DNA from 3 places in the Halomonas sp. AOP43-A1-21 genome. Region 2 is predicted to be linked to each of the others. Evidence: riboswitches for the same ligand, from Rfam matches in the RefSeq annotation. Region 2 holds a riboswitch; each other region holds the start of a gene.

Region 1 (13,502 bases), on a different contig from region 2:
CGGGGAATACAAACACGGTGGCACGGCCTGCTACGGGCGAGTCGGGCGCTTTTTGCTTACCCACGCTTTCAATGGCGGCAGCATCGTACTGAAGTGGGCCATCGATCAATAAGTGCGGGGCACGCTCTTTGGCAATGCGAGTGGCTTCACGCACTTTATCCACATCCGCACCTGTGCCCGAGTCGCCGGTTGAGTAGCTGATCATGGCTACGCGCGGCTCGATACCAAACGCTTCTGCTGAGCGAGCACTTTGCAGGGCGATTTCGGCAAGCGTTTCAGCATCCGGGTCCGGGTTCACCGCACAATCGCCATATACCACTACCTGTTCGGGCAGCAGCATAAAGAAGATCGACGATACCTGGTTATATTCAGGCGCGGTCTTAATCAGCTGAAACGCCGGGCGCACCGTATTGGCCGTGGTATGAATGGCGCCGGATACCAATCCATTCACCTCATCGAGCTGTAGCATCATGGTACCCAGCACCACGTTATCCTGAAGCTGGGCTTCAGCGGTAAGCTCGTTGAGCTTGCCACGTCGGCGCTCTACCATCGGCCCGATATAGTTTGCCCGCGTGCTTTCCGGATCGATGATCATGAGAGTGTCCGGCAGCGTTAGACCACGGTTGCGAGCGACATTTTCAATTTTTTCGCGGCTGCCTAGCAGTACGCAGTTGGCAATGCCGCGCCGCTGGCAAATAATCGCGGCTTCCACCGTGCGTGGCTCATCTCCTTCCGGCAGTACAATGCGCTTTTGAGCTTGCTGGGCCTGCTTAACCAACTGATGGCGGAATGCTGAAGGCGACAGACGCTGTATATAGCTGTTGCTTAAGGTGGTTTTAAGCCACTCCAGATCCATATGCGCGGCTACATAGCGTGCGACCTGTTCAGCCCGCCCGAAGTCATCAATGGGAATTTCGCTGCTTAGCTGGCTCAGATGTTGGGCGGTGGTCAGACTATCGGTTTCCACGGCCAACACCGGAAGTCCGGTTTTTAGAGCCGGCGTGCACATCTCAATCATGTTGTCATTGGGCAAAAAGCCGTTGGTCAGCAGTACGCCCGCCAGCTGGGTGCCGTTCATGGTGGCAAGTGCCGAAGCCAATACAACGTCATCACGGTCGCCTGAAGCCACCACTAAACTTCCCGGGGTAAAGATATGCAGCGCATTGGCTGCGCTACGGGCGCACAGACTGGTCGACATTACCCGCCGACTGGCGGCTTCGCCTTCATTCAATAGTGTGGCATTAAGCGCACGGGCCACATCCAGTGTACGCGGCGCAGTCAACGTTTTGCTTTGCGGCACGATGCCAATTAAATGGAAGCTTTCGGTGGCAAGCGACGGCGAGTAGCGACGCAGCTCGGCAAGTACGGGTTCTTCAAGCTGAGGCTTGATGGTGCCGGGGGCTGCTGAAAGATCATCTTCCTGCCCATAGGGCAGATTTTTCATACGCATTAAAATGCAGCCCAGCGTGCGGCTGGAGCTAACTCCCCCGAAGCTGCGCGCATGCATATCAAGCTCGTCAGCAAGCGCTTGGGGGTCGTGTAAATCGCCCGTACCGACCAGAATAATGCGCGCATTGAGTGCATGTGCCAGCTGGGCGTTAGTCTGGGTGGCATAGGTGGTATGTTGGGTCGGCACCACGCCTTCTACCACAACCAAGTCCAGGGCGTTGTTATCGCGCTCGGCCTGCTGTACTACCTGATCATAAAGCTCCACCACGTTTTCCATCAGCTCATCAATCTGGTCATCGCGCAGCAAGCGTTCCAGTCTGGATTGAGAGATAGGCGAGGGTGGGCGCTGGTTTAAGGTACGCGATACCAGTGCGGTTGAACGATCAAGGCCGGGCCCATTCAGCTCGTTTTGCATAAATGGTTTTAAAAAGCCGGCTTTTAGGCCGATGGTGTCGAGTGCCTGAATTAATCCTAAACAGGCCGAGGTTAAGCCGGCGCCTACGCTGGTGGGCACTAACAGGATGGCTTGAGGTTGGGCAGGGGTAGTCATGCTTGAGCCTCCACACACTGGCGTGTTTCCATCGCGATACGGCCTTCCTCATCGGTAGGAATGACCCATACTTCAGGTCCTGCATGATTCTCGCTGTCCAGTTTGCCTTCTTTTCCGCGTATCATCGCTGCGTTGCTCTCCTCATTTAGGGCAAAGCCAAAGTGGGGCAAGAGGCCGATTACCTGGCGGCGCACAGTGGGGGAGTTCTCACCGATACCACCGGTAAAAATGACCCCGTCCAGCCTAGGTAGCGCACAGGAAAGCGCGGCCAGTGATTTGGCAATGCGATAGCAGAAAACGTTCAGTGCCAGCAGGGCGCCTTCATGGCCGTTTTCTGCGGCTTCCTCAACTTCGCGCATATCATTGGTCAGTCCAGAGAGGCCCAGCAGCCCGCTTTGCTTGTTCAACACGTCATCAATTTGCTCCAGCGACCAGCCCAGTTGGCGGTGCAAATGCGCGTGCAGCCCCGGGTCGACATCGCCACTGCGGGTGCCCATCACCAAGCCCTCCAGCGGTGTGAGCCCCATGCTGGTGTCTTTACTCTGATTGTTCCATATCGCGCAGGTCGAGCAGCCGTTGCCCAGATGAGCGGTTAGCCAGCCGCCAGCGCCGCGTTCACTAAGCGTGGCCGCACGCTGGCTGACAAACGCGTGGCTGGTACCATGAAAACCGTAGCGGCGAATACCGTGCTGGGCGTACAGACTTTCCGGCAGGGCGTAGCGGTAAGCCGTGGGCGGCAGACTTTGATGAAACGCGGTGTCGAATACCGCCACCTGAGGCAGCTCGGGAAACACCTTTTGGGTAGCGGCGATCCCGGCCAGATTGGCAGGATTATGCAAAGGGGCCAGAGCCGCAGTGCTTTGAATGGCGCTGACTACGCTCTCATCAATCAACGCGGCCTGAGTGAACTGTTCGCCACCATGAACAATGCGGTGGCCGATGGCCGCAGGGATACGTCCTTCCAGGCGCTCTAAAATAGCGTTTAACACTTGCGTATGGTGGGCATTGGGCAGTGGCTGGTCAAAGCGCTCACCGGCACTATTCTTACCTTTTAAGCAGGCATCGGCACTGCCCAGACGCTCGGCCAGCCCGGCCAGACGCGGCGCATTCGGGTCTGAGTCGATCAGCGCGTATTTAATCGAGGAAGAACCACAGTTAATGACCAGCACCGGTGCATTCATAAAAATATCCACCAAGAAGAAAGCTGAAGTTTGGACCTAAGTTTAATACGCGGCAAGCGGCATCACTAACAGAGGGTATTTGTTTAGCCTTCTATGTAAAATACAGGCATGTTTGGCTATTTAGCCCCACTTATTCTGAGCTTTGGTACCTATGTCCGCATCGTCGCTACCCACCCCGTTGCCTCGCCATCTGGCCATCCTGTTAATGATTACGGTTGGCACCATGTTTGCTGCTAACCATGTGTCGGCACGGTTAGCTTTTGATAACGGGACGGGTTTGCTGCTGGCCGTGTTAACCCGTTCGGGGTTGGCCTGTGTGATTCTGTTTACTCTGGTACTGGTGCAGAAAAAACGCCTCTGGTTGCCATCCGGAACATGGCGCTGGCAGTTGGCCGTGGGCGTGCTTATTACCATTCAAAGCCTAAGCCTCTATTCTGCCGTGGCACGGTTGCCGGTGGTGATTGCTTTACTGCTGGTGAATACCTTTCCTATTCAGTTAGCGCTGTTGAGCTGGGCATTGGGGGGGGCGCGGCCTACGCTGCGTAGCTGTATCATCATGGGAACGATATTAATCGGGCTTGTCGTGGTGCTGGATATTCCTACCTGGCTTTCCAATGCCGATGCAATGGGGCCTGAATGGGTGGCCGGGATTGGCTTTGGCTTGGTCGCCGCCTTCGTGTTCGCCTGTGCGTTATGGATTACCGAGCATCGCTTAAGTCAGGTGGGCAGCACCCTGCGAAGCCTGTTAACCATGCAAACGGTATTTTTCGCCATGATCATTGGCGGAATTTTAGGCGCGGTGCCGGGCGGGATGAGCCTACCTGAAAATAGCCAGGGCTGGCTGGGTCTGGTGTTTCTGGCGCTGCTCTATGCAGGCGGGTTTTCAACGCTGTTTATTTTCGTGCCGCGCCTGGATATGGCACGCAATGCCCCGGTGATGAATATCGAACCCGTTGCATCGTTAGTGATCGGCTATTTTGTCCTCGGGCAGATGCTTAGCCCAAGCCAGCTGGTGGGTGGAGCGGTGGTGGTGAGTGGTATTGTCGCGCTTAGTCTTTCCAAACAGCGCTAAACGTTGCGTTCTCTTTGCACATCGGCCACAATACGCAGGTGTAAGGAAACACTGTTTTTTAACTGAGGTTCAATGACTATGAAGATGACCGTATTATCACTCACCTCTGCAGCACTCCTGGTTGGCACGAGTGCATTCGCGGCATCGGCACAGGCACAGCAAGCGTTTGGTTACCCGGAAGGTTATATTGGCGGCGACGCCATGGCTTGGAGTCTGGATCCTGACCGCGGCTCCTCGCGCGATAGCGTAGGTCTACGCTTACGCGGTGGCGCTCAGTTTAACGATTATTTTGCTCTTGAAGGTCACTTGGGTACGGGCGGCTCCGATGGCGGCGCCGAACTCGATTACCTGGTAGGTGCCTACGCAAAAGGTATCGCCCCTATTGCGCCCACCGCACGTCTGTATGGCTTGGTAGGTATGACCGAGGTGGATTTTAACCTCGATCGTGAAAGCGGCTTCTCTTATGGTGCGGGCGGCGAGATTGATGTAGCCAATAACTTATCGATCAACGCTGATTACATGCGCTATCTGGATAAGTCCAACTACGATTTTGATGCTGCCAGCATTGGTTTACGCTACCGGTTCTAATAGCGCTTAACAGCGTTAATGTACTCAAGCCCCAAGGCCATTTGGTCTTGGGGCTTTTTATATCTGTAGCGTTAAGCGGCTAGCCTCTTAACAGGAAGATAGTCGCTTTATTGTTAGCTTGCTAATTGTTTGTTAGACTAAGGTATTCAACGATACCTGCGCGAGTAGACGCGCAAGCGGCCTGTCAACGGCGGCGAGAAATAGCGAGTTAATACCCCATGTCCCCTGATCAACGCTTTGCCCTCTGGGTAAAAGTGGCGCTGGCTGCTTTTGCCCTTTTATTCGCCTACTTTCTGGTGGCCGACAGCTTTATGCCCATGACACCTGAAGCGCGGGTCATGCGCCCGGTCACGCGCATTGCCCCGGAGCTTAGCGCGCCGGTCAGTGAAGTAGTGGTTCGCGATCATCAACAGGTCGCCAAGGGCGATGTGCTGTTTCGCCTCAACCCCGAACCCTTTGAGATCGCGTTAGAGCAGGCAAGGCTTGAGCGAGAGCAGGCCCAGCGCGAAAACACTCAGCTTGAAGCGGAACTTGCCGCCGCACGCGCCATGTTAGCGTCTGCCCAGGCAACCGCTGAAGAGCGTGCAGGTGAGCGCCGCCGTGGGGAAGCGCTGATCGGGCGGCAGAGTATTTCTCGGCAGCAGTACGATCAGCAGATAGCCGCCGAACATACCGCCCAGGCGGAAGTGGCATCCGCGCAGGCCAAAATCGAAAGCCTGGAAGTCCAGCTGGGCGAAGAGGGCGACACCAACCTGCGGCTGCGCCAGGCGGATATCGCGCTGGACAGAGCCCAGCTTGACGTTGCCCGCACCGAGGTACGCGCGGTAGAGACAGGCCAGGTTACCAATCTGCAGCTACGTGCGGGTGACTACGTGCAGGCGGGCCAGCCGGTCATTGCCCTGGTCAGCCAGCGTGTGGATATCATCGCCGACTTCCGCGAGAAGAGCCTGCGCCATGTGCAGCCTGGCGACGAGGCTGCCGTAGTGTTTGACGCCTGGCCTGGGCATATCTTTGAAGGCCGGGTAAGCGCCTTTGATGCTGGGGTACGCGAAGGCCAACTGGCCGCCGACGGGCAGCTGGCGGATATTCCGACGTCTGATCGCTGGGTGCGCGACGCTCAGCGCCTGCGTGTTCATATTGCCCTGAACGAGCCGTTATTGGCGCCGCCCCCCAGCGGTGCACGCGCCACAGTTCAACTGCTGCCCGGCGAGCATCTGTTGGCCCACCCGTTTGCCTGGCTACAGACGCATCTGATCAGCTGGCTACACTATGTCTATTAAGACGCGGTTTGCTAAGATCAGATTTACTAAAACCAAGCCTGCGCCGAAGGCTCACGCTCATCCTGGGCTAAACGAAAACGGCCTGCGCCAATGCCTGCGCGTAGCGGGCGGCGGCGCGCTAGGTTTCGTCGTAAGCCAGGTCATGGGCTGGAACTATGGGGTCTTCTTTACCGTATTTCCGATGTTTCTACTGGGCATGGTGCCCATTCTGAACGCCAGCATCATTCGCCAGTTTCTGGCCAACGTCTCGCTTAATGCGTTGGAAGTCAGCGTAGTGATGGGCCTGCTCAAGCACATGCCGGTGGTCATGACACTGGTAGTGCTGTGCATGTTCCTGTTTCGCTTCAACCTGATGGCCAAGGGTCCGCTGTTTTTGTTTGGCGCCAACGGCGTGCTTACCCTGAGTATCCTGCTGCATTTCGCAAGCTACCCAAGCGTCGATTTAAGCGATCTGCTTGCCTCCAACGTTGTGGCAAGCGTACTGGCCGTGTTCATCGCCATGCTGATGCATACACTGTTTCCCGACGTGGAACCCCGCGAGCCGCCGCCAAGGGCCAGCAAGCCCCAGGCGCAGATACGCCACGAGACGCTGATCGGCGGGATTACCGCCACGCTCTCGTTCATCGTGTTTCAGGTGTTTGACCTGCAAGGATCACTTTCGGCACAGATGGCGACCATTCTAGTGCTGTTTGCCATGGGCTATGCGGGGGCCCGGGTATCTGCGCGCAAGCGTGCCATCGGTACGTTGCTGGGCTGTAATCTGGCGCTGGTCATGCAGCTTTTACTGTATACCCAGAGCAATCACTTCCTGCTGGCTATCCTGCTTTACTGGCTGGGGCTCTTGCTGTTCGGCCGCGAGCATATCAAGGAAGGCGGCGGCTCGGGCATCGGGTTTGGCGGGCTTACTACGCTTGGCATTTTGTTTGGGCAGTCGCTCGGGCCTAACCAGGACCTGGTATATAGCGCGCTATACCGCTTTTCTTCGATGAGCGTGGCGCTGGTGGCAACGCTTTTGGTTATGGCATGTTTACATGCTTTGCTTAATAGCTGGGCACCCACAAAAATATCTATAACAAATTGAGGCAACTTTTTTTAAAAAGACTACTCTGATAATGCAACTGCGATGTTAAAGACAAATGAATGTCTCCTCGCACGCAGCGTATTTCCCTACTAACGGATTAGAGGTTTATGTCATGAGTGGAAAAGACGATAAAGCAAAAGGCGCAGCTAACAAGGCCGCTGGTAAAGTTAAAGAAGCCGCTGGTAAAGTGACCGGCAGCGAAAAAACCGAGGCCAAGGGCAAAACGCAGCAGGCTAAAGGCGAAGCTCAAAAAGGTAAAGGTGAGGTTAAGGAGAACCTCAAGAAAAAGTAATTTTACCGTGTTAGCATAATACGTCGACAACAGGGGCCATTGGCCCCTGTTTGTTTTTTGAACTATCTACGCGTTTAAGCTTTACGGAGAAACGAGTTCTACAGAGAAGCTCATTTCAACGCCCGCATCACCCACTTCCATCCAGTACTCCATATTCTCGAAAGTATTGCCATACTGCCTAAACAGCTCGATATCAGACTGTGATACTTCCGGTGATGGCGACTTTTCCATTATATCGGCCAGTGAACGGTAAAACTCACCCGTCAGATACCCATAGGCCAATAAGTCACGTTCGGAAACAGGAGCATCAAGCCCTTCCTGGAGAAGCGCTTGGTCGCTGATACCAGCACCCAGTACGATGGCGGTATCAGACATAGCGGCATAAATCGCCGGTGCTTCTGGCGGCAACATCATGCTTTCTATTTTCTGGGGTTCTCCGCCAGGTGCTAGCTCAAGAGCCTGTAGTTCTGGCATGAAGGTACTGATGGTGGATAACAAACCCATCGGATTTTGAGAAGCAAGAGTCAGCATGCCGGCAATGACAGGCTCGCCATTCACCATTTTTAGATTATCAAGACGCGCATGGAAACCCGAAAGCGACGGACCAATCATCATGGTAATTGGGTTGTTGATCGCCATGCTGATATCTCTCCAGGAGTTGTTCAAGTCCTGTAGCTCATCACAGCTGAAGGGGGTTTCACGCAATTCCCGTGCATATTTTTGGATGGTCTCGATAAGCACAGGAAGGTCCAAATTCAACCCAAAGTTGGCCATGCCTGCAGAACTGCCAAGCCCCGGCACCTGGGTGGTCAGGCCACGCAGGTCGCTGACAATTCCCTCATCGGTTCTCAGGATGAAATTCGTCTCCACGCGATCAGTATTATACTCGCTTATGCCCATTGCTAACCCAGGGAAACGGCCGGTGAGACGGTCAATATCGGCTTGGCAGCCAGACAGATTCAGCGGCTCTTCATCAACCGCTTCCATCAGCGCCAGCGTACCAGGATGTGTAGGTGTGCTCAGTTCATCCAGCAGGCGTGAAGAGGAGAGTAGTCCAGCACCGTAAGGTGTGAAATCATAGCGCTGTTCCAGCTCTGCCAATGCGTTGGTATCGTCAATATTGCTGTCAGGTAGTGTTTTTCCGAGCACTTGGTCTAGTAGCTCATCACTGGCATTTTCCGGTACTACCGATACGATCAGCTGCTGGTCCTTAATGACCAGAATTATCTTGAGTTGGCCTTCAGGCGTCAGAACCCAGTATTCGGTATCATTGGTAGTTGCCTTGCTCAGGGTAATATCGGCTTTCGTCAGGACGCGCTGCAGCGTGGTGCGGAAAGCTCCTTCATCCTGCAGCTCCATGCGCAAGACAGGCAAGATGCCCAACCCATAAAGCGCAGCCTGGGGACTCATTTTCATGCCGAGCGCATGGACATCTTCAATTGACTCTACACCGATCAGCTCTTCACCCAAGGCGATGGCTAGCGTCATGAATGTATATAGAACGTCATCGTCTTGAACATGAGGCAATGCAGCGCGCATTTCATCAAGGTCAGACTCAAAGGAAGTCATGGGCTGAGTGCTCTGATAGATAGCAAAGGCTTCCTGTTCCGATAGCGTTTCACGCGATGCCATGAAGTAGGGCGAATCAGCCGGAATATATTTCAGCATGGGAGCCGCATTGTTTTTCGGTGCTTCCTGATGTGAATCTGTAGCTGCTGGCTCGTTATCATCGCTGCAGCCGCTGATCAGGCCTGCACTGATCAAAGCAAGAGTAATCGCTATCGAAAGTTTGGTCTTCATCTGAAATCCGTCTTGTGTATGACAGGTTTTAATTTTAGGTTCGCCATTACGAACAGAACCCATGAAAATGAGAACCATACACGAGTGTTACTAAATTATCTTTAGGTTGAGTGTGTAAAAATATTTCTTAGCCGTAATTTTAATACTTACTTAACTAATTCATTAACCGCTGACTCAGATCATGTTGGTCGGCGTTAAGAATTAAAAAGCGTGCCGTTATTACGCTTGTTATAAGTAAACATAAAAATGGCCCTTGAGATTTTTGAATCCCAAGAGCCATATTCAAACGCTATGATGTCAATAACACCGCTATCTTATACTTCCTGGTACAGCTTGCTGCCTTCCTGGCGAAACTTCTCCGCCTGTTCCTCCATGCCGCGCTTAACTGACTCCGCGTCGCTTGCGCTGTCCGGCGTGCGGTCGCGGTAGGTATCACGGACTTCCTGGCTAATTTTCATCGAGCAGAACTTGGGCCCGCACATGGAGCAGAAGTGCGCGACCTTCGCCGAATCCTTGGGCAGGGTTTCATCGTGAAATTCACGCGCGGTGTCCGGGTCCAGCCCCAGGTTGAACTGATCTTCCCAGCGAAACTCAAAGCGCGCCTTGGAGAGCGCGTTATCGCGCCGCTGGGACGCCGGGTGGCCCTTGGCCAAGTCCGCCGCGTGGGCGGCAATCTTGTAGGTGATAATGCCGGTTTTTACATCATCCTTGTTGGGTAGGCCGAGGTGCTCTTTTGGGGTGACGTAGCAGAGCATTGCGCAGCCAAACCAGCCGATCATCGCAGCCCCAATGCCCGAGGTAATATGGTCGTAGCCCGGTGCGATATCAGTGACCAGCGGCCCAAGCGTGTAGAAGGGTGCTTCATCGCAGTACTCAAGCTGCTTATCCATGTTCTCTTTTACCAAGTGCATGGGCACATGGCCAGGGCCTTCAATCATTACCTGCACATCGTGCTTCCAGGCAATATGGGTCAGCTCGCCCAAGGTTTTCAGCTCTGCCATTTGCGCTTCGTCGTTGGCATCGGCAATCGAGCCGGGGCGCAGGCCGTCACCCAGTGAGAACGCCACATCGTACTGCTTGCAGATCTCGCAGATCTCCTCGAAGTGGGTGTAAAGAAAGCTCTCTTGATGGTGGAACAAGCACCACTTGGCCATAATCGAGCCGCCTCGGCTGACAATACCGGTTACCCGGTTAGCGGTCAGCGGCACATAGCGCAATAACACGCCCGCATGAATGGTGAAGTAATCCACGCCTTGTTCAGCCTGCTCGATCAGCGTATCGCGAAACACCTCCCAGGTCAGGTTCTCAGCCACGCCGTTAACCTTCTCCAGCGCCTGATAGATCGGCACCGTACCAATCGGCACCGGCGAATTGCGAATAATCCACTCGCGGGTTTCGTGAATGTTTTGTCCGGTGGAGAGATCCATGATGGTATCTGCGCCCCAACGGATGCCCCAGGTCATCTTGTCGACTTCCTCTTCAATCGACGAGGTGACCGCCGAGTTGCCCAGGTTACCGTTGATCTTGACCAGGAAGTTACGCCCAATAATCATCGGCTCACTTTCCGGATGGTTGATGTTGTTGGGGATAATCGCCCGGCCGCGAGCGACTTCATCGCGCACAAACTCTGGCGTAATCTCCTCCGGAATACTGGCGCCGAAGCTCTGGCCGCGATGCTGGTGGCCCAAGATTCGCTCCACCTCGGCATCGCCCAGCGCTTGGCGGCGCTGGTTCTCGCGCAGGGCGATAAATTCCATTTCCGGGGTGACGATGCCCTGGCGGGCGTAGTGCAACTGGGTGACATTCCCAGGCCGCCCGTCCTTTGTAGAGAGTGCCCGGCGCGGCGTGCGTTTTAAATCGAAGCGCAGTTGGGCAAGGGTCGGGTCGTTGGCGCGGCGCTTGCCGTACTCCGATGACAGCCCCTCCAGAAATTCGGTATCCCCGCGTTCCTCAATCCACGCCCGGCGAAGTTCTGGCAGGCCCTGGCGCAGGTCGATCTGTGCTGCGGGGTCGGTGTAGGGGCCGGAAGTGTCATACACCAGCAGCGGCGGGTTTTCCTCATCAATGCCGGTGGTCTTGGTGGGCGATAACGTGATTTCACGAAACGGCACGCGGATATCCGGGCGTGAGCCTTCAAGATACATCTTGCGCGAGCCGGGCAGCGGAGTAATAGCCGCAGCATCTACCTCGGCGGTTTCGGCAAGAAAGTGAGTCGTTTTAGCCATGAGTGTTCTCCCTATAGAGCGAGTAGGGAGGACAAGCGGGGAGAGACAGGGGCAGAACGATATTTGCCTGTAATATCTGCATGTCGCTTGATCCCTACGCTGGTCCTAACCAGATCAGGTTCAACGGGATCAGTGCTATTGAATCGGCACCATCTCAGCCGGCGTTACCGGCACCCCGTCAAGCGTTACGCACAGCCACAGGCTGCGCTAAAAGCAGTTTGGTTCAGCACTGAGATGGAATCAAGTCATTTAGTGCGGGCTAATTTTATGAGTAGCTTTGTCGCTTTTAGACGAAAGTACGGTTTAAAGTAGGTCAGCGAACTGAGTAGACGGAAACCGATGACTAGCGATTTTGCCATTGTGGGATGGGGTAGTTACCGACCCAAATATCAACTTACCTCCCTTACCCTTGATCATGAGCAGGGCTTTGCTCCCGGCTGGACCGAGCGCCAGTTTGGCATTGCTGTTCGCCACGTCGCTGGCAGTGATGAAACTACCTCTATGATGGCAGCCAGCGCAGCCCGAGAGGCACTGGCTAAGGCAGGGTGGGGTGAAAAGCTGCCTGATGTGATCATCGGCGGGTGTGGTGTGATGGAGCAGCCCATTCCCTCTACGGCCGCTCTGGTGCAGTATCATCTTGGTCTTGGGTACTCTGGCGTACCCAGTTTCGATGTCAATCAGACCTGCCTCTCCTTTATAGCCGCGCTGGACGTGGCTGCTATGGGCATTGCCTGTGGGCGCTGGAAGCGGATACTCCTGTTCGCCAGCGATATCGCCTCGGCGGGGTTAAACCCCAATGATCCCAAAACGCGCGCTATTTTTGGCGATGGCGCAGCGGCGTTGGCGATCGAAGCAAGCGACGATCAGCAGCAGGGGCTATATGGAAGTGCATCGGTCACCTATGGGGCACACCATGGCCTTGCCCAGCTACGCGCGGGCGGCACCAGGCTGCGCATCGAAGAGGGCTTCGAGGCGTTGAAGGAAGGTGCTTACTTCAAAATGGATGCCTTCGGAATTTTCAAGGCATCTGCCAAGACGCTACCTGGCGTCATCGATAAAGCCCTGGCGCAGGCTAATATCACCCGCGACGAGCTGAGCTGTGTGGTCTGCCATCAAGCTAGCGCGCCGGGCGTCGAGCATGTGCGGCGGCTATTTGCACCGCGCAGTGAGCGTGTGATCAATATCTTTGCCACCACCGGCAACCAGATTGCTGCCTCTATTCCCACTGTGCTTGCGCATGCGCTGACCACTGGTGCGGTCAAGCGGGGTGATTATCTTTTACTGCTGGGCACGGCGGCAGGCATAAGCGCCAGCGCTATGGTGCTGCGCGTATGAGTCGGCGTCTCTTGATCACTGGAGCCACTGGTGGGCTTGGCATGGCATTGGCCCGTGAGGCGCTATTGCGCGGGCACGAAGTTCGCGCAACCGGGCGCTCACACGCCGCAGGCGAGGTATTGACGGCACTTGGGGCTGAGTTTATCGCGGCGGATTTGACACACCCGCAAACCGATCTGGCGCAGTTTGTGGCAGGCATGGATAGCATCGTTCATGCCGCTGCCTTGTCAGCCAGCTGGGGGCCGAAAAAAGCCTTTGAGCGCCACAACGTGACAATGACCGAACAGTTACTCAACGCTGCGGCGCAGAGCGGCGCGTTACGCTTTGTGCTGGTCTCTTCGCCGTCGATTTTTGCCGCCTACCGCGACCGCCTTCTGATTGACGAGCAGAGCCAGCCCGCGAAGCCGCCACTCAATCACTACGCGCGCACCAAACTTGCCGCCGAACGGCTCGTTCTGGCGCCGCGGCGCGACGCTCTGCATTGTTGTGCCATTCGCCCCCGCGCGTTGGTCGGCCCAGGGGATCGCGTGATTCTCCCCAAACTTGCCGAACTGGCCGGGCGCTCGCGAGTGCCGCTACCCAGAGGAGGGCGAGCGCTGATCGAGCTGACCGACCTGCGCGATGCGGCATGGGCAATTTGTGAAGCCGA
Region 2 (13,502 bases):
GCACGCAGAATAGCCGACTCCTTATCACCCTGGGCGTTAAGAATGGACGATTCACGCTGGCCCTGCGCCATGGCAATGGCCGCGGATTTTTCACCCTCAGCCTCGGTCACCGTCGCGCGGCGTTTACGTTCGGCGGCCATTTGCAGGCGCATGGCCGTTTCCACCTCTTCGGGCATGGCGATATCCTGTACCTCTACACGAGATATCTTGACGCCCCATTTAGAAGCAGGCTCTTCCATCGCGGCCTGAATTTCATTGTTCACTTCCGCGCGCGACTCAAACAGCTTATCCAGCTCCATTTTGCCAACCACCGAGCGCAGCGTGGTTTTGGCCAGAACCTCGACGGCCTGACTCATATTGACGACTTCGTAAACAGCGCGCTTAGGATCGATGATCTGATAGTAGAGCGCGCCATTGATACGTACGGTCACATTGTCGGTAGTGACAACCGGCTGGCCGGGGAAGTCCATTACCGTCTCGCGGCGGTCAATGCGAATCTCATCAGTGGTAATGGCCTGGTACTCTTCGCCCATTTTGCGATAGCGCAACATAGTGATGGCGCGGGGTTGCTCGATAAAGGGCACGATGATATTGATACCGCTTTCGAGTACGCGATTAAACGAGCCGAGGCGCTCAACCACCATGACCTCAGATTGGCGAACAATGACCAGCCCTTTGGAAATGATCACGATGCCGATAACGACAATAATCAGGCTTATTAACAAACCGGGGCTAATAGGTAGATCCATTATCAAGGTTCCTTACGAAGTGTGGTGTCGTCTTGCAAAGGATTGGGTACTGACGAAGGGAGAGCAACCAGTGCTGTGGTACCTTCAAAGCGTTGAAAAATAACGGAGGTGTCGGGTGGCAGGTCTGTTGTGCCCGTATCGGTGACGCGCAAGCGGTAAAAGTCACCGTTAATTTTGATACCGGTTGCATCGTCATAATCGCGGCGCAACGTATGGTAGTAATTGCCCTTTTCTACCCCCGTGCCGGTGGTGCCGTAGGCAACGCCGCGAGGGGAAAAACGTGGGCGGATCACCCTAATACCTATTGGCACCAGAACACCGGTAAAGATACCCATGCTTAAAAGCTGCCAGGGTAGCGATAATCCCAACGCAGTAACGGCCGCAGTCAAGGCGGCGGCGATGCCAAGCGCCAGCAGTACCATGGCGCCTGATGTTAACTCCCCCAAGCTGAGAAGTAGCGCCAGCACTAACCACGTATAGGCAGGATTCCAATCCATAGTGCCTCCTTTTAAAGTTATCATCAGCCTACCTTAAGCTACTGCGTTAAGTCTGCTTAATTCGCATCTAAGTAAGCGATAAACGCAAACCGCTTTAGTGCTATTCTGCCTGCTTTATGAGCTTGCTTTTAAGAACCTAGCTATAAGAACTCGATTTTAAGAACCTGATTTTAAGAACCTGATTTTAAGAACCATAGCGCACAAAGGGGAATCGCGTGACAGGTGTGGTGTACTGGCTAGATATGGCAGGGGTGATTGTCTTTGCGCTGTCGGGCGTGATTCTGGCGTGTCGGTCCAAAATGGACCCGTTTGGCATGCTGGTGCTTGCCGCCGTCACCGGCATTGGCGGCGGTACGTTGCGTGATTTAGTGCTGGGGGTACGCCCCGTCTTTTGGGTCGCTGACGCTACTTACTTATGGGTCATTCTGGCAACCGTTAGTGTGTCGCTGGTCGGCTTTCATTATATTCATCGTCTGTCGCGGGGGTTTCTGCCAATTGCCGATGCGTTTGGCCTTGCCCTGTTTACGGTCATCGGCACGCATAAAGCGCTGTTGCTTGGGACCTCAGGCGTGGTGGCGGTTTTGATGGGCATGATGACAGGTGTGGCGGGTGGCATGATTCGCGACATGCTGGCCCAGCGCGTACCCATGGTGTTGCGTGAAGAGATATATGCCACTGCCGCTATGGCCGGCGGGATTGCCTATGCCACCCTGCAAGCCCTAAATGCGCCGCTAAGCGTAAGTATTACTATGGCGCTAGGAATTACGCTGGGTCTTCGGTTGGCAGCGATTCACTGGCAGCTGGCGTTACCGGTCTTTGCCTGGGTGACGGTACCTCCCAAAGAGGCCCAATCGGCAGTGCCGCTCTCGACGCCAGCTAAAGCCAAAGAGCGGGTGAGAATGATACGTCGTGAGCGTAAAACAAAACGCTAATTATATAACGGTTATATGGGTCATTGAGTGGGGGTGGCTGAGATAGGTGACTGGGCTTGCTGCCAGCGTTCAAACCAGCGGCGCGGCTGTAAAATATGTAAATCAGGCTGGTTATCAACCAGCTCCACCGCGACGCCCAGCGCGCCGAGCCGAGCATAGAGCGCGCCATTCGCACTGCGCTCAGCCATAGTGATATCCGCCAGCAGTCGTAACGCGCCGCCGGTAAGAGTAAGGTTGTTGAGGCTTGCGCGATCACCGTTAATCGCAAGCTCGGCAGAGCCGCTGATATTGCGTACGCTGAGTAGCCGGCCTAGCCACTCCTTTTCACGCGCCCGTTCCAGAAAAAGCCTGGCAAGTAGCCCCGTATCGCGCATTTCAAGACTTACTTGGCTCACTAAACGCACAGGGTCTGCCCAGTCTAGCTGGGCCTCATTCATGGAAATCTGTACCCACCAGCCGGCATCCGCCGAGACGTTGTCGCCTGGGCGGATAATATTTTCCAGGCGAAGAAAGGAGTTGTCGGCGGTAAAGCGGTGTGTTTCCAGATCACCCTGCGTAAGGGTCAGGGAAAGATGCAAATCCCCTCGCAGGCGCTGATCAAGCAGCGCCATATCGGCGACAAACGCGCGCAGCGATAGCTCTCCTTGGGCGGTTAAACCATCTAGCAACCACTCGCTGGTAAGGCTTGCCTGCCCACCTAATAGCGTAATTCCCGCGCTTTCGGGCAGGTAGCGGTTATAACGGGTAAAGTCCGGTACGTCGGTAATCGGTAGGGCAATCCGGGTGACGAAGTGCTCTGCTTCCGGTGAGATTAGCACCTCGCTGAGCTGATTAGTCTGGGTGGTTAAAGCGAAATGACGTCCCTCGACGTGGGGGCTGTCATCATCTTTTCGCTGCAGCGAAAAACGCGGAATTCCCAGGGAAAGCCGGGCCTGTTCAGCGCTATCGACTTGTGCGGTTAGCTCGCCACGCCCCGTCGCCAGGTAATCCAAAAACGCGACTTCGAGTTGATTGGCGTTTATACGTAGCCGGGTGGGTGCCAGCAGACGATTATCCCGAAACGACCCTTGGGCAAATAGCTGGCCGTTGCCTGAAATCGATACGCCATGGGCATCGGGCAAAAAGGTGTTTAAAAAGCCTAGGCGCTGCACGCTGCCTTCCAGCTGAAACTGCCCGCTGGGCGTATCGTCACGCCGCTGAAAGCGACCATCGCGCAGCACCAGAATACTTTCCAAGCGTTCATTGGGCTGGGTATCATCGGCGACCTGCCAGCGTAAACGGCTGTCGCTTATATCAATTGACGTGCCGTCGGTCATTGCCTGCTTAAGTGAAAGTGAAAGCTGCATGTCGCTGGTTAATGTTGTGCGCTGCTCATCACGCTGCCAGCGGGTGGTAAGTGCGTTACCCGATAAAAAAAGCTCTCCACTCAGCTGATCAGCGGTAAGGGCAAGCGCTCCACTGCTTTGCGCTTGACCGCTGATTAGCTGAAACGGTGCGGGATCCGGCAGGTAGCTAGCCAAATAGGGTTGCAGTACATTGATGCTGGGCATGCGCGCATCTTGCCAGGTCAGAGTGGCCGTCGCCTGTTCATGGGCTAGCGCCGTGTCGATGGGGCTTTGAGCGGTCAGGTCGATCGTAGCGTCGTTAAGTAGCGTTCGCTCATGGTGGTTAAGCATTGCCTGGGTAAATTGAAGCGTGGCGTCAACGCTCGCGGCATCCGTTAGCTCAGCATTAAGAGTACCGCTACCTTGCGCCTTGAAATCCAACGCTTCAGCCGCCAGCATTTCGGCGTCAATAAACAGGCGAGCATTATAGAGCTGGGTATCACGCACACTAACATCGGCTTCTAGACGGCCATTGCCTGATAAGCGAATCCCCTGGCCCTGTAATGTATCGGCCAGGTAGCGGTCCAGCATATCCAGTCGCGTGATGGTGCCTTTCAGGGTGAGTTCGGCGTCCGTGGGCGAGCTTAAGTGATCGAGTCGCTGATTGGCGATCTTGCTGGTCAGGCGTAGTGCGGTATCAGTGGCGTAGGCTTGAGTATCTGCCAGAGTGACGCCTTGTAGCTGGGTTGCAAAGTGAAGCTGATTATCGCTCACGCTAAGTTGAACGTTTCCCTGGCCTGTCGCGGAATGCCGGGGCGGTGGGGCGTCCGCGATCACCCAGGTGGTCGGGGCCGTTGGCTCAATAAGCTTGCGCTCGTCTAGCGTTAAGCGTAACTCAGGCGCTTCAAGGGTCAGCTGGCTGCCTTCTTCAAGCGTACCTGACGCTAGCGCAATATGGCCGGTCAATTCGCCCCGGCCATTTAGAAACAGCCAGGGAAGGGCATCCAGGTAGGGCATGAACACGTCCCAGGCATCTGCTTGGGCACGTAGCTCAAGCGTTGCCGAAAGGGCGGCTAGTAGCTCAGGGTTAAGCTCGCCCGTGGCCGGGTCGGTCGGTGTGACCTCATCAAGCGATGCCGTTGCCTCAAGGTTAATCGCATTAACCAGCGTCATTTGGTCGCTAAGCCGTACCAAGCGGCCTTCAGTGATGGCAAGGGTTGCTTCGGGGACGGCCAGGCGCTCACGGCTAAGCGTTGTGTTCGATACACGCAATGTGCCTTGAGCTTCAAGGGCAATATCGCCTATGGTTAAGCGGCGAATGCCTTCTGCGTCCATTGCCTGAATATGTAGTTCACCGCGCAGTAGCGATAATAAAGACAGCGTAAGCGTGGCGCGTTCGGCCTCAATGCTAATCGGTAACGCGTCATCTTCACGTGAAAGGTACAGGTTTTCTACCTCCCAGCGCCCAGGGTGGCGGCTGGCACCTTGACTCCAACGAATCTCAACGCCTTCGAACTGGGAGATTTTGTTGGGTAGCCACTGGCTATTAAGCAGCCAATAGCTGCCTATCAGCCAAATGGCGACGATAAATAAGGCGCCAATTAGCGTTGCTAATGCAAAGCGTGGTAAGCGTTTTTTGGCAATATTCGTGTTTGGCATACTCGCTTCCTGGCCGATGACTCCTGTTAGCGCGTGTTTTATGGCATTATGCGCGACGTTGGGCAGTTATGGGTTTTCGATTTCAACGCTAGGCAGGCAGCAAACGCCATGTTCAAGGATTTTTACGCGCAACGCGGAGAGTACATCGTGATCTCTGCTGAGCAGGCCAGCCGTTTCGCTAAAGGCGTGGCTGGCGATTACAACCCCATTCATAATCCGGATGCGCGTCGTTTCTGCGTGCCTGGTGACTTGCTATTCGCACTGATACTCGTCAAATTTGGGTTGTCGCGGCAAATGGAATTTCGCTTCACCAATATGGTGAGTGCTGATACGCCGCTGCTGTTTAGTGAAGCAGATAACGGTGAGCTACACGTATCTGACGAGAGTGGCAAATGCTATCTGCAGGTGGTTCGCAGTGGTGAAACAACCTTGGATGAAACCGCTATTGAAGCATTTGCGCGCTGCTATGTGGCTTTTTCGGGAAAAAACTTTCCGCACTATTTAAAGCCGTTAATGGAGCAGCACGGGGTCATGTTTAACCCCAAACGCCCGCTGGTTATTTACGATAGCATGGGATTCTCGCTGGAGCGTTTGGATGGGTTTAACCCCAATCTTGCGTTAACGCGCTCCTCGCTGGATGTGCAGGGTAAGCGGGCGGATGCGCTGCTTGAATTTTCCATTGAGTCGGCGGGAGATGCGGTAGGGGTTGGCTCCAAGAAGTTGGTGGTTAGTGGCCTGTGTCATTACGACGCCAGCGAAATGGCGGCAATCGTCGATGAGTTCTACCGGCTTAAAGCGGCTTACGAAGCGGCTTAAACAATTCTTGCGATGCGTTTCTATTCAAGCCAATAGCCACCTGCACCGAGCAGGTGGCTATTACGCATAGCGGTTAGCCTGGCATGTTTGTCGGTACAAGCGCTGGTTGAATATTCGTTACGCCTATGGTGGTAATACGCCCTTCGAGTACCCCCAGTACGGATAACGTCACATCGCCTAGTACTAGTTCATCGCCTTCGCTTGGGCTATCGGGCAGGCGTTCATGCAACAGCTTATCCAGTGTGCATGTCATATCATCATCTAACGTAAGGCCATACGAGTGAAGTACTTCGCCGACACTGGTGCTTCCCTTAAGGCGTAAGGTTTGATCAGGAAATTCGCCGCTGGTAATACTTGCGCCCTCGGCAAACACGTAGTTAACAAAAGGCCTAATATCAGGACGTAAAACGACAAACAGGTGGTCGCCTGCCTGAAGTAGCGTTGAGCCACGCGGTGGGATGACATCCTTGCCGCGCGTAATCATCGCCACCACCGTGCCATCCGGTAGCGCAATTTGCGATAACCGTCGATTGACGGCCCTTGCGGTATCGCCTAAGCGGTACTCCACAATATCGGCGTCAACATCTTCCAGTGCCGTAATTTCAAGGCTTGCGGCAGGCACAATGGGCGGTGCGACGGTAAGGCCTAATTTACGCGCCACATAGGGAAGGGTTGTGCCTTGAAGGGTCGCGGAGATTAACACCACGAAGAAAACCACGTTGAAGATAAGCTCCGCGCCTTCCAGGCCAAAGATCAGCGGAAATATAGCCAGAATAATGGGCACTGAGCCACGTAGGCCTACCCAGGCAACCAACCCGGTTTCACGGTTGGTAAAGCCGAACATTTTAAGAATAGGCGTCACGGCAAGCGGACGGGCCACCAGTATTAAAATGGCCGCGATCATCAGGCCTTCAAGCCATACGTCCAGCAGTGACATGGGATTGATAAGCAGGCCCAGCACAACGAACATGACGATCTGGCTCATCCACGCCAAGCCATCATGAAACAAGAAGGTACTGCGCTGAAAAGCGATGCGACGGTTACCGATCATCACCCCCGCCACAAAGATCGCCAGAAAGCCGCTTCCCCCAAGATTAGCTGCGACACCAAAGGCAAATAGGCCACAGGCTGCCACCAGCACGGGATAAAGCCCTGAGGTTACCAGTTGGATGCGATTGATTATTTGAACCGATGCCCAGCCCACTAATAAACCTACGACGCCGCCAACCCCGATCTGCATCACGAATAGCTTCAATAAGCCCACGCCAAGCGGCATATCGTTAACCAGAACTTCAAGCAGTCCAATGGTCAAGAAAATCGCCATAGGGTCGTTCGAGGCGCTTTCGATCTCAAGCGTCGACTTAAGCCGTTTGTTGATATGGATATCGGCATTACGTAGCAGCGAAAAAACGGCCGCCGCATCGGTCGACCCTACGATGGCGCCCAACAATAACCCATCGAGCAGCGGCAGATTAAGAATATAGGCCGCTGCTGCACCTGTAATCATTGATGTAATGAGAACCCCAACCGTTGCCAGTAAGGATGCGGGTTTCCAAACCATGCGAATTGAAGCCATCGGCGTTTGTAGACCGCCGTCGAATAGAATCATGGCCAGCGCCAAGGTACCCAGGGCATGTGCCAAAATAGGATTATCAAAGCTGATCCCGCCAATACCCGCTTCCCCAGCCAGCATGCCGGTTCCCAGGAACAGAACCAGCACCGGCATACCCAAGCGGGCCGAAAGTTTGCTTGAGATTATGCCGATCAGCAGCAGGATCGCTGCCATTAAAATAAGTTGATCCACCTGAAACATACGCGCTTCCTAGCAAACGATATAAATGGGCGCCGCGTTAAACCGTGGTGCCATGCAGTAATGAAATTCTGAGAGTACCCTAATCGGTTAGGCAGCCGGAGGCGCGCGGCTAGGTGGAAGGCATATGGATAGGCTATCTGCCCGTGGCGTAATTGAACGCGACAGAGTGCAACTGCCTGAGCGGGCGAAGACAACCTGGGCTGCATAAGCAGGCAAGGCCGCATCGCCCGTCTCCGCGTCATTGGTGTCGGCGGTCAGGGGCTTGCTGCCGCGAATTCGTAATGAATGGCTCTGTGTGGCCAGCGGCAGCAGCGCTTCGCGCTGATCGGCATGCGTGGATGAGCTGTTGACGCCGGTAGCAATAGCGGCCGGAGAAGATGGAGTGGCGCACCAGAGCAGCAGGGTCAGAATGCACAGGCCGGCATGGCTCAGCTTGTGGGTAATCACCGCAGTGAAGGCTTGTTTCTGATAAGGCAAAGCGCCATCTCCATCGTCGTACGCTTTATCATCCTTTATTGGCAAGGCAGGTCAAGCGGTTAAGCGCACGCTCACGATTTCTTTTTGTGCTGTGTCATTGCCAATCAGCAATTGCATTAATAGCTAATTGACGTTTACGTCAACTTGCTGCTATACCCTGTTCACACCGCAAAGGCAGTGATAATGACTGTCTCCACAACGAACAATCATAAGACAGGAGCAACGCAATGGCCGTTCGCGAAATTTCCATGATCATTGATGGTCAGGCCGTCCCGTCACAGAGTCAGGAATGGCGTGATGTGGTTAATCCAGCGACTCAGGAAGTGGTGGCCCGGGTACCTTTTTGTACCGCAGAAGAGGTAGAGCGCGCGATTGCCAGTGCGCAGGAGGCCTTTAAAGAGTGGCGCAACGTCCCGCTTGGCAAACGTATGCGTATCATGCTGACCCTACAGGCGTTGATTCGGGATAATACCGATGAGCTGGCCGCTTTAATCACCGAAGAGCATGGCAAGACGCTACCGGATGCTAAAGGCGAAGTGGGGCGCGGGTTAGAAGTGGTTGAGCATGCCTGCTCGATTACCTCGCTTCAGCTAGGCGAAGTGGCTGCAAACGCCGCTAGTGAAGTAGATGTCTATACGCTTCACCAGCCGCTAGGTGTCGGTGCGGGTATTACCGCGTTTAATTTCCCCATTATGCTGCCTTGCTTCATGTTTCCGCTGGCCATTGCCACGGGCAATACGTTTGTCTTGAAACCCTCCGAGCAGGATCCCAGCTCTACCATGCGTCTGGTGGAGTTGGCCCATGAAGCGGGGGTGCCGCCGGGCGTGTTAAACGTCGTGCATGGCGGTCCCGAGGTTGCCAATCAGATCGCTGATCACCCAACGATCAAAGCCCTTTCATTTATTGGTTCAACCCATGTGGGGTCGCTGCTTTACAAGCGGGCGGGCGATGCAGGCAAGCGCATGCAAGCCATGATGGGCGCGAAAAATCACTGTGTAGTGATGCCTGATGCGAATCGCAGCCAGGCGATTAATAACCTGCTGGGGTCGGCGTTTGGCGCCGCCGGACAGCGCTGTATGGCCAATTCCGTCTTAGTGCTGGTCGGTGAGGCGCGCCAGTGGATTGACGATATCGTGGAAGCCGCGCGCCAGATGAAAGTCGGCCCAGGCACTCAGCAGGATGCCGATTTAGGGCCACTCGTATCAACCGCTGCTAGGGATCGTGTGCTGCGTTTAATTGAGGCGGGCGAAAAGGAAGGCGCCAATTTGCTGGTTGATGGGCGCAACTGCCAAGTAGAGGGCTACCCAAAGGGCAACTTTGTCGGACCGACGCTCTTTACCGACGTGACGGCGGAGATGACCATTTACCGTGAAGAGATTTTTGGCCCCGTACTTTGCGTAGTCAATGTGGAAACGCTTGATGAGGCGATTGCGTTTATCAATGCCAACCCTAACGGCAACGGCACTTCTATCTTCACTAACTCCGGCTGGGTGGCGCGGCGTTTTGAAACGGATATTGATGTGGGGCAGGTGGGAATTAACGTGCCGATTCCGGTGCCGGTTGCTTATTTTAGCTTTACCGGCTCAAGGGCCTCAAAACTGGGCGATCTAGGGCCTAACGGTAAGCAGGCTATTGCGTTTTGGACACAAACCAAAACAGTAACCGCGCGCTGGTTTGAGCCTGAAAATGTTTCCAGCGGCATCAATAGCACTATCTCATTAAGCTAGAAGCTATGTTTCATCAAGTCAGAAGCCATTGTGCTTGGGCTTATGATTGCGCTGACGCTTAGCCAAGCCTGACAGCGTTTAACTAGATATCACGGGCTCCTTTTTAGGAGCCCGTGCTGGTATAGAGTGTCTTAAAAGTCCTGCAGCAGGTTGAAGCTTTCCTCAAGCAGCTTTTCAATGGGGTTAAGCTGGCTCTCATGCAGAACCAGTAGCGAGGGCGACGCTTTTACCTGCCCGCTAAGCGGCACCAACAGTGCAAACTCACCCTCTTCCAGATGAAACTCATGGATTTCACGGGGGCCGTGCGGAGTTTTGCACTGTGAGCAGCGGTAGACATCGTCTTCCCCATATACCAAGCGGTGATACATTTTAAACAGCGTATAAAGGGCGAGCCCGCCTTCAAAGGCGGGCCAGCTTGCTGGCATTGTGCGTATATCATCGGCAAGCATTTGCCCTTCAGCTTTGGCGTCGGCGATAGCATGGGCGAGAGGGTCTGCTAGAACGGTCGGGTTTTCTGACGGGAGAGGGACATTTTGTTGCGCGGCCTTCTCAAAGTATTTTACAACCCGCTTAAAATCAGCCAGATCATGCAAAGCGTAGTCGGCATGCTGTAGGTCGTCTGGTTCAAAACCACCGTTTTCCCAGCCATGAATGACGCGAAGCGTCATGTCACCGCGTGCCATCGGTCGCGCCAACAGCATATAAAGCATTACACGAACGTGAAGCTGGCGCTCATCGGTGTTGTTTTCAAATGCACGATAAGGATCAGCAAATAGAGTATGGAGCCGACCTTGGGTATGCTCTTTGGCTTCGGTATACGACATGGCAATTTCCTATGCGCGCGCCATAGGTATATTCACACGGCGCTTTTGGCATTGATGGTTGTTATGGCGCGAACGGCAGTAAGCCAGTTTTATGCGGCAACGCCGCTATGCAGGTAATACTCCAAATTTTTATTAGTTTAAGCAACGTTGTAGCGAATGAATAGGAGAAGTAAGCCCTTTTCATTCTAGCTATTTAGCGCATAGCATACATAGCCGCAGGCGCGAGTGGGGAACATTGTCACTCAGTTTTGACGGTTCGTTGAATTTCAATCAGGATACGCTCTCAATTCACTGTCGCCAGGGGAGCCACATTGTGTGGCTGAGAATGCTGTTGCAGACCCTGGAACCTGATCCGGTTAGAACCGGCGGAGGAAGTGCGACATGCCATACCTAACGTCAGCCATGCTAGGCGCGGCGCTCTGCTGCTTTGCATTTTTAGGCTTTAAAGCCCGTGGGCGAAAAGGCTCACTAGATGACTATGTCACCGCGCGAAACTCACAAACCAGCACTACGCTAGGGCTCTCTTTTGTTGCCTCTGGGATGGGGGCATGGATATTATTTGCGCCGCCAGAAATTGGCGCCTTTGCCGGCCCGTTGGCACTGGCAGGTTACGCTCTTGGCTCTTCGCTTCCGTTTATCGTCCTTGGCCTCTATGGGCCGGCTATTCGCCGCGCTTTGCCCGAGGGACGCAGCATCGCGGAGTTTGCCGACGCTTGCTATGGCCGGGGCGTTCGCCACTGGGTAACGCTGGTTTCGGTGGTATACATGGCGTGTTTTTTGGCCGCTGAATTAACCGCCATTGGGGCGATTACGTCACTGCTATCTGACGTGCCGCCGAACTGGGTGATCATTGGCGTTACCCTCGCTACACTACTTTACACGGTAAGCGGCGGGCTGCGCGCAAGCCTTGCGACCGACCGCTGGCAGGCGTGGCTACTGGTTGCCCTGTTGATGATCGTTTCAAGCGTCACCCTGTGGCACCTGCCCGCAATGCCCAGTGGTGCGGTGCTGCCCTCCATTCCCACATCCAGTGCACTTAGTGTGTCGTTAACGCTGGTGATTGCGGTCACTGCGGCCAACCTGTTTCACCAGGGCTATTGGCAGCGAGTATGGGCTGCGCGTGATAATCAAAGCCTGGGGCGGGGCGCCTGGATGGGCGGAATTGCCACGGTGATCATCGTAATGGTGATTGGCGGTTTGGGCATGGTGGCGGCCATGAGTGGAATAGCGCTTGGTGAGCCCCCGATGCCTTTTTTTGCGCTATTGAATAACGTGCCCTCTTGGGTAGCCATGGTAGCCCTGGTGCTGGCGGTCACGCTGGTGGCATCGAGTGTGGATACGCTGCAAAGTGGTATTGCCTCGCTGATTGTGTCGCGCAGCGAAAAGCCTGGTGTTTCCATCACTCTCACGCGTTGGATGACCGTCTTACTTATGGTGCCGGTGGTGATTGTCGCGCTTCAGGGGTTGTCGATCCTACGCCTTTTTTTAATTGCCGATTTACTGTGCGCCGCCATTGTCGTGCCTGTTCTACTCGGTTTATGGCAACGCATGACGCCGCTTGCGGCTATTGGTGGCGGTTTGGCTGGACTAATGGGCGCTATCTTGCCGGGATGGATAGGTCAAGAAAGCCTAAGTGCCGGTATAATGGCTGCAAGCTTCCCCAATAGCGTTCCCACGCTCGGCCCGTTTTTAGGAGCGTTGTTAGCTTCCACTACGGTAAGCGTGGTGCTCGCGTATGTGACGAGCAATAAGGCGGTTGGGCAGTGAAAATTATTTCACGCTATGATGGACAAAACACCTACCGACCTGGGTGAAGTATTAAATGAGTTATCCTATACCGTCAGATGAGAAAGCACGCCTAGAGGCGCTTTACGAGCTTAAACTGCTCGATACGCCCAGCGAGCCAGTGTTTGACCGTATTACCCGGCTTGCCGCGAGGCTGCTTAATGTGCCTGGTGTCACGATTACCCTGATTGATGCCAAACGCCAGTGGTTTAAATCACGTGTTGGTCTGGATGTGCTTGAGACGCCACGTGATATCGCTTTTTGCGCCTACCCAGTTGCCGAATCTGCCCCTTTGGTCGTTGAGGATGCCTGTCTTGATAGCCGATTTGCGCAGAACCCACTGGTGGCTAAGCCTAATGGGGTACGTTTCTACGCAGGAATACCGCTAAAAACCACCAAGGGACTGGTGCTAGGCACTCTCTGTACGATAGATACCAAACCACGAAAACTCAGTAAAAGCGATTTTTCCACGTTGCAGGATCTTGCCGATATCGTGACTGAGGAAATCCAGCTGCGTGAGCGACTCAATCGTGAGAAGAAACAAAAAGAGGCCTCTCAGGAAGCCCTGATTAAACTTCATCATAGTCTTGAACAGCAAATCGAACAGCGTACACATGAGCTTAAATTGGTCATTGAAACCGCTTACGACGCCTATGTGAGCGTTGATGCAAACGACTGCGTATTGGACTGGAATTTAGCTGCCACCACCATGTTTGGTTGGTCGCGCGAGCAGGCATTGGGCAAGCCGATTAGCCAGCTTATACTGCCTGATGGCTTACCCTGTGAGGCTGAAAAAGGACCGGTGACTCATTTAGCACACCGATCAGATGGCAGTCGCTTACCGGTTGAGATTCGCTTTAAATCGCTCTCTTTTCACAGTAGGCAGTGGCGTAGTCTG
Region 3 (4,205 bases), on a different contig from region 2:
TTAAGGCACGTGGCAACCCCCACATTCAATAAGGCGATTCAATTAAACCATTGGCTTTCGCAAAATCAGATCAAACCGATGCCAGTGGTGCGTTACCAGCCCGCCCTCACCTTCGCTTTCGCGAAAAAGCTCGACCTCCAAACCGTTGCAAAGGGCTTCTACTTCTTGTGTCGAATGAAAGCTCATTGTTGAATGCTTGGCCCACTCGTGCCGGTTACCGAAGAGGTGCCCGATAAATAAGCCTCCCGGCTCAAGCGCTGAAAGGATCATGTTCCATAACGCGGGAAAATGCGTAGGCTCGCAGAACGGTAGGCTTAGCCCCGCATGGATCAGGGCTGGGTAATTCAGCTTTCAGTGTTTCAACTCGCGCAATGGCGTTGGGCTCTTTGTCGATAGCCAACACCTTCCAACCCGACTTCAGCAGTAGCGCGGTTTCGATGCCGCCTCCGCAGCCTAAATCGATAGCATGGCCGTTGCCTTTGGGTAAGCATTCCTCCCCCAAAGCGCGTCGTAATAGCGGCGAGGTGGCTCGCATCTGATTGGCGCAATAGAAGGCTTCCCAACCCGTCTTGTTATCAGTAGTCAATGGCGGTACTTCCTGATTGCATTATGCTTTAATGATGAGTGTTGATAGACATAATCAATTCAAATTAACACGTAGCACCCTCCTCCGCTCTCTTGCATCTCCCCCACTCGCCTCCTACACTGCGCTGGATACTGCTTGACGGGGTGCCGGTGAATCCGGCTGAGATGGCGTAGGGCATGCTCTTTTAGAGCGCCAAGCGCTGGTCCCGCTGAACCTGATCCGGCTAATGCGCTGTTGCTTACATAAGTTTGCAGCGCGGGTACCGGCGTAGGGATCAAGCGATGGCGCCGGCTAGCTCTCTCATGATCGCAAGCCACCCTCCGCGCCATTTCCTCGATCTTTTCGCCTGCCCTTCGGATCACTACTCTGGAGGATGTATGGGTTACTGCTTTACCGATCTCACCACCGCTTGCCAGGACGACTGGCGCGCTTATATCGAGCACGACTTCGTGCAAAAGCTTGGCAACGCTACGCTGCCTGAAGCGTCATTTCGCCACTACCTGAAGCAGGATTACCTGTTTTTGATTCATTTCGCCCGTGCCTATGCCTTGGCCGCTTATAAAAGCCCCACCCTTGCCGACTTGCGCCAGGCTCATGAAGGTATGAAAGCCATCGTGGATGTGGAGCTTGGGCTGCATATCGGCTTTTGCCGCGAATGGGGTATTTCGGAAGAGGAGCTTGCCGAGCTGCCCGAAGCGCGGGCGACCCTGGCCTATACCCGCTACGTGCTGGATACCGGCAATCGTGGTGATCTGCTCGACCTACACGTGGCGCTTGCGCCTTGCCTGGTGGGTTACGGTGAAATTGCCAACTGGCTCAACGCCCAGGGCACTACGGTGCGCGGTGGGGATAACGCGTATGACGCCTGGATTGCCATGTACGAAGGCGAGGAGTTTCAAGACGCAATGCGCGCCGAGCTTGAATGGCTGGACGCACGCTTGGCCGACGTCACCCCTGCTCGCTTTAATGAGCTCAGCAAAATTTTCCGCGATGCAACCCGTCTGGAAATCGACTTCTGGCAAATGGGGCTGACGCTGGCCGAATAGTCGCAACGCGTGCCCTCTTTAAAGCATTACCTTCACGGCCGGGTCTTCCCCTTTGGGCAGCGTCTCGCCCATCCAGAGGTGGTGCAAGCGAGTTTTCAGGATATCGCCTGGGCCTGAGATGAATTTTGGCTGACCAAAGTGACTCATCACCTCGTGCTGACGTTCCAGGGCTTTGCGGTCCTGGGCAACGACTGGGGCCAGAAACAGACGAATGGCAGCCTGTTTGAGCCAGCCAGGCGCCATTCCGTTAGGCGTTGAAAAACAGGCAAAGGGCGTAAAGGTGTCCTTGGTTGCCGGCGTAAAAATCGCCGTGACGCAGAGCGTCAGTTGCGTATCACCTTCCCAGCGCGCCTGCACCGTGGTGGGCGGGTAGTAGCGCGAGACGCTGTGCGAGCGGTCGCGCTCGAGAAACCGTGACATCAGGCCCGTATCAGGCTGGGTCTGCTCAATTTTCATATCTATTCCGTTGCCATGGCTGGTAACAATGAGTTCCACGGGCAAACGCTTATCACGGCGACGGATAAAGCCGTGATGCAGGTGATTGGTATGGAAGGGGTCCATCACGTTTTCGATGGCATCGAAGGCGCGCCCCCGCCAAGTGCCCTGCTGCCACCAGAAGTGATCCAGCGCCGGATTGCCTAGATCCGGTGGGAATGCTGGTTCAGCGGGCGCGGCATCCGAGAGCGCGACAAAAATCCCTCCATGACGCTCCAGTACCCGCAATGGCGTTGCCGCCAGGCGCGCATCGCAGGCGGTTTCGACCTGACATCCCGGCACCTCGGCGCAACGTCCATCGCGAGCAAAACGCCAGCCGTGGTAAGGGCATTCCAGTGTGCCATTCATCACACGCCCTTCGGATAGCGGGTAGTTGCGATGAGGGCAGCGGTCCACTAACGCCCCAACGCCCTCGTCAGTCCGAAAAAGAGCGATGGGCGTATCGCAGCACATTACCTTGCGCGCTTTTCCGCGCGGCATATCACGAGACAAGGCTACCAGATGCCACGCATCCAGCACCGCTTGGGGAAAGCTCATCAGGGCAGCTCCTCGCCGTTCCATTCCAGATCATGAGTGGTGGCGGCGTTGGTAGAGTGTTGGTGAAGAAGGCCGTTAAGCGCGAAGCCTGCCGCGTCGGCCAGGGCACCGACCAGTACCCAGCGGTCACCTGGGGAAGAGACCGCATCCCGGCCTGCCCGCAGGCAGCGCCACCAACGGGCCAAACGGGCATGGCGGAGCGCCGTAGGCAAGCCCAACAGCCACATGGCCGGGCCCAGGTAGCGTATGGTGGGCGGCGTATCGGGGGCCGGTATACCATCGCCCATCGCCCGGGCAAGGTGCCCTGCGCCGCCAAGCAGGTGTACACCGCTGGTTGCCCGCGGGTTGCATTCAAGTAGAAAGGGCCTCTCGTTGACATCAAAGATGGCATCGCAGGCGAACTGACCGTGCAGCCTGGCGCTGGCCGCCAACTGGATGGCCAGCGTGTGAAGCTTGGCATGGCGCGATGCGTCTAGCGGCTCAAACGCATAGCTGGCGCCGCCCGCCATTCGCCAGCGCGAGCAGTAAGCACTGAACGCTGTGAGTTGGCCATGATGGGCAACGGCGTAAAAGCAGGCCTCTTCGCCATGGATATACGCCTGAGCCATCCAAGGCTGTGCGGGGTCCAGGCACAACTGGGCAAAGCGAGCCGCCTTCGGGGCAATCAACGCTCGATCACCAAAGCGGCTAAAGCGTGGTTTAAACACCCATTCGTGGCAGGTCGTGCGATACGTCGCGAGCTGGTCGGCGCTCTCTATGGGCTGGCTTTCGGGTACCGGCAACCCCGCTTGCTGGCAGTGGCGTGCGAAGCAGAGCTTGTCGTGAAGCGTGCGTAATGTCTCGAGCGAAGGCGCCATTAGTCGGTCGCCCAGCCAGTCATGCAAACTGGGCGCCGCTAAATGGAACACCTCTTCGCAAGTGGGTATCACCAGCTCAATACGGTACTCCTCGACCAGCGCCCTCACCCACTGACGAAACGCACCGCCCTGCTGCCGAGGCGCGGGATGACGATGTAGCCGGACGGGCAGCGTCGAACAGCGTGCCATTCGCGCGGCGGCGCTGTCCGCCAGGTGCACCTCCCAGCCAGCAGCGGAAAAATCACGAGCAAGCTCAAGCGCCGCCACCGAGCGCGCGCCGGTAATCAACACCTGCCTAGCCATGATGGCTGACTACGCGGCGACGTTTGGGGCCTTGCCAGCCCGTCAGGTCACGCACCACTTCAACCGGCACCGGCAATTGGCACTTACTGATAAGCGTGGCGCTGGCACGCTCGGCGTCGCGGGCCAGGCAGTGGGGCGAGAGATGCAACACCACGCGCTCAAACCGGGCCTCCGCCTGCCAGAGTGCATCACCACCCAGTGCACTCTCCATTGCGGCGACTACCTGAGGCGGCGTTACGGTGCATTGGGCGAAGCGCCATACGTCGCTCACTCGCCCTTGGGGCGGGTAAATGATGCGTCCGGCAAATCCGCAGGGGCAGGAGGAGGCGCCAAGCTCTATATAGTCATCGCCGCGTACACGCACAATGGGCTGACTGACCC

Evidence for each region. A riboswitch is a leader RNA that binds a small molecule or an ion and turns the genes downstream of it on or off. The one in region 2 is predicted to bind thiamine pyrophosphate.
Region 1: it holds a riboswitch for thiamine pyrophosphate, as region 2 does, so the genes downstream of both, thiC (phosphomethylpyrimidine synthase ThiC) here and ACT3R7_RS13200 (SLC5/6 family protein) in region 2, are expected to answer to the same signal.
Region 3: it holds a riboswitch for thiamine pyrophosphate, as region 2 does, so the genes downstream of both, tenA (thiaminase II) here and ACT3R7_RS13200 (SLC5/6 family protein) in region 2, are expected to answer to the same signal.

Annotation. Positions count from the first base shown of each region.
Region 1 covers NZ_JBQSWC010000038.1:7,517-21,018, reverse strand. Annotated here, with positions in the region: gene pta (phosphate acetyltransferase) at 1-1,999, opposite strand, end outside; gene ACT3R7_RS17855 (acetate/propionate family kinase) at 1,996-3,180, opposite strand; gene ACT3R7_RS17850 (EamA family transporter) at 3,332-4,252, shown strand; gene ACT3R7_RS17845 (porin family protein) at 4,331-4,840, shown strand; gene ACT3R7_RS17840 (HlyD family secretion protein) at 5,059-6,120, shown strand; gene ACT3R7_RS17835 (DUF2955 domain-containing protein) at 6,110-7,201, shown strand; gene ACT3R7_RS17830 (CsbD family protein) at 7,314-7,493, shown strand; gene ACT3R7_RS17825 (hypothetical protein) at 7,575-9,293, opposite strand; gene thiC (phosphomethylpyrimidine synthase ThiC) at 9,608-11,518, opposite strand; TPP riboswitch at 11,593-11,706, opposite strand; gene ACT3R7_RS17815 (3-oxoacyl-[acyl-carrier-protein] synthase III C-terminal domain-containing protein) at 11,858-12,853, shown strand; gene ACT3R7_RS17810 (NAD-dependent epimerase/dehydratase family protein) at 12,850-13,502, shown strand, end outside.
Region 2 covers NZ_JBQSWC010000022.1:42,973-56,474, reverse strand. Annotated here, with positions in the region: gene ACT3R7_RS13245 (SPFH domain-containing protein) at 1-749, opposite strand, end outside; gene ACT3R7_RS13240 (nodulation efficiency, NfeD-like protein) at 752-1,246, opposite strand; gene ACT3R7_RS13235 (trimeric intracellular cation channel family protein) at 1,462-2,178, shown strand; gene ACT3R7_RS13230 (translocation/assembly module TamB domain-containing protein) at 2,199-5,162, opposite strand; gene ACT3R7_RS13225 (DUF3581 family protein) at 5,271-5,978, shown strand; gene ACT3R7_RS13220 (potassium/proton antiporter) at 6,052-7,791, opposite strand; gene ACT3R7_RS13215 (hypothetical protein) at 7,879-8,268, opposite strand; gene ACT3R7_RS13210 (CoA-acylating methylmalonate-semialdehyde dehydrogenase) at 8,496-9,995, shown strand; gene ACT3R7_RS13205 (hypothetical protein) at 10,127-10,819, opposite strand; TPP riboswitch at 11,109-11,211, shown strand; gene ACT3R7_RS13200 (SLC5/6 family protein) at 11,201-12,586, shown strand; gene ACT3R7_RS13195 (sensor domain-containing diguanylate cyclase) at 12,642-13,502, shown strand, end outside.
Region 3 covers NZ_JBQSWC010000038.1:1,279-5,483, forward strand. Annotated here, with positions in the region: gene ACT3R7_RS17775 (hypothetical protein) at 43-186, opposite strand; gene ACT3R7_RS17780 (methyltransferase domain-containing protein) at 251-586, opposite strand; TPP riboswitch at 716-877, shown strand; gene tenA (thiaminase II) at 964-1,632, shown strand; gene ACT3R7_RS17790 (Rieske 2Fe-2S domain-containing protein) at 1,651-2,664, opposite strand; gene ACT3R7_RS17795 (ATP-grasp domain-containing protein) at 2,664-3,824, opposite strand; gene ACT3R7_RS17800 (cell division protein FtsA) at 3,817-4,205, opposite strand, start outside.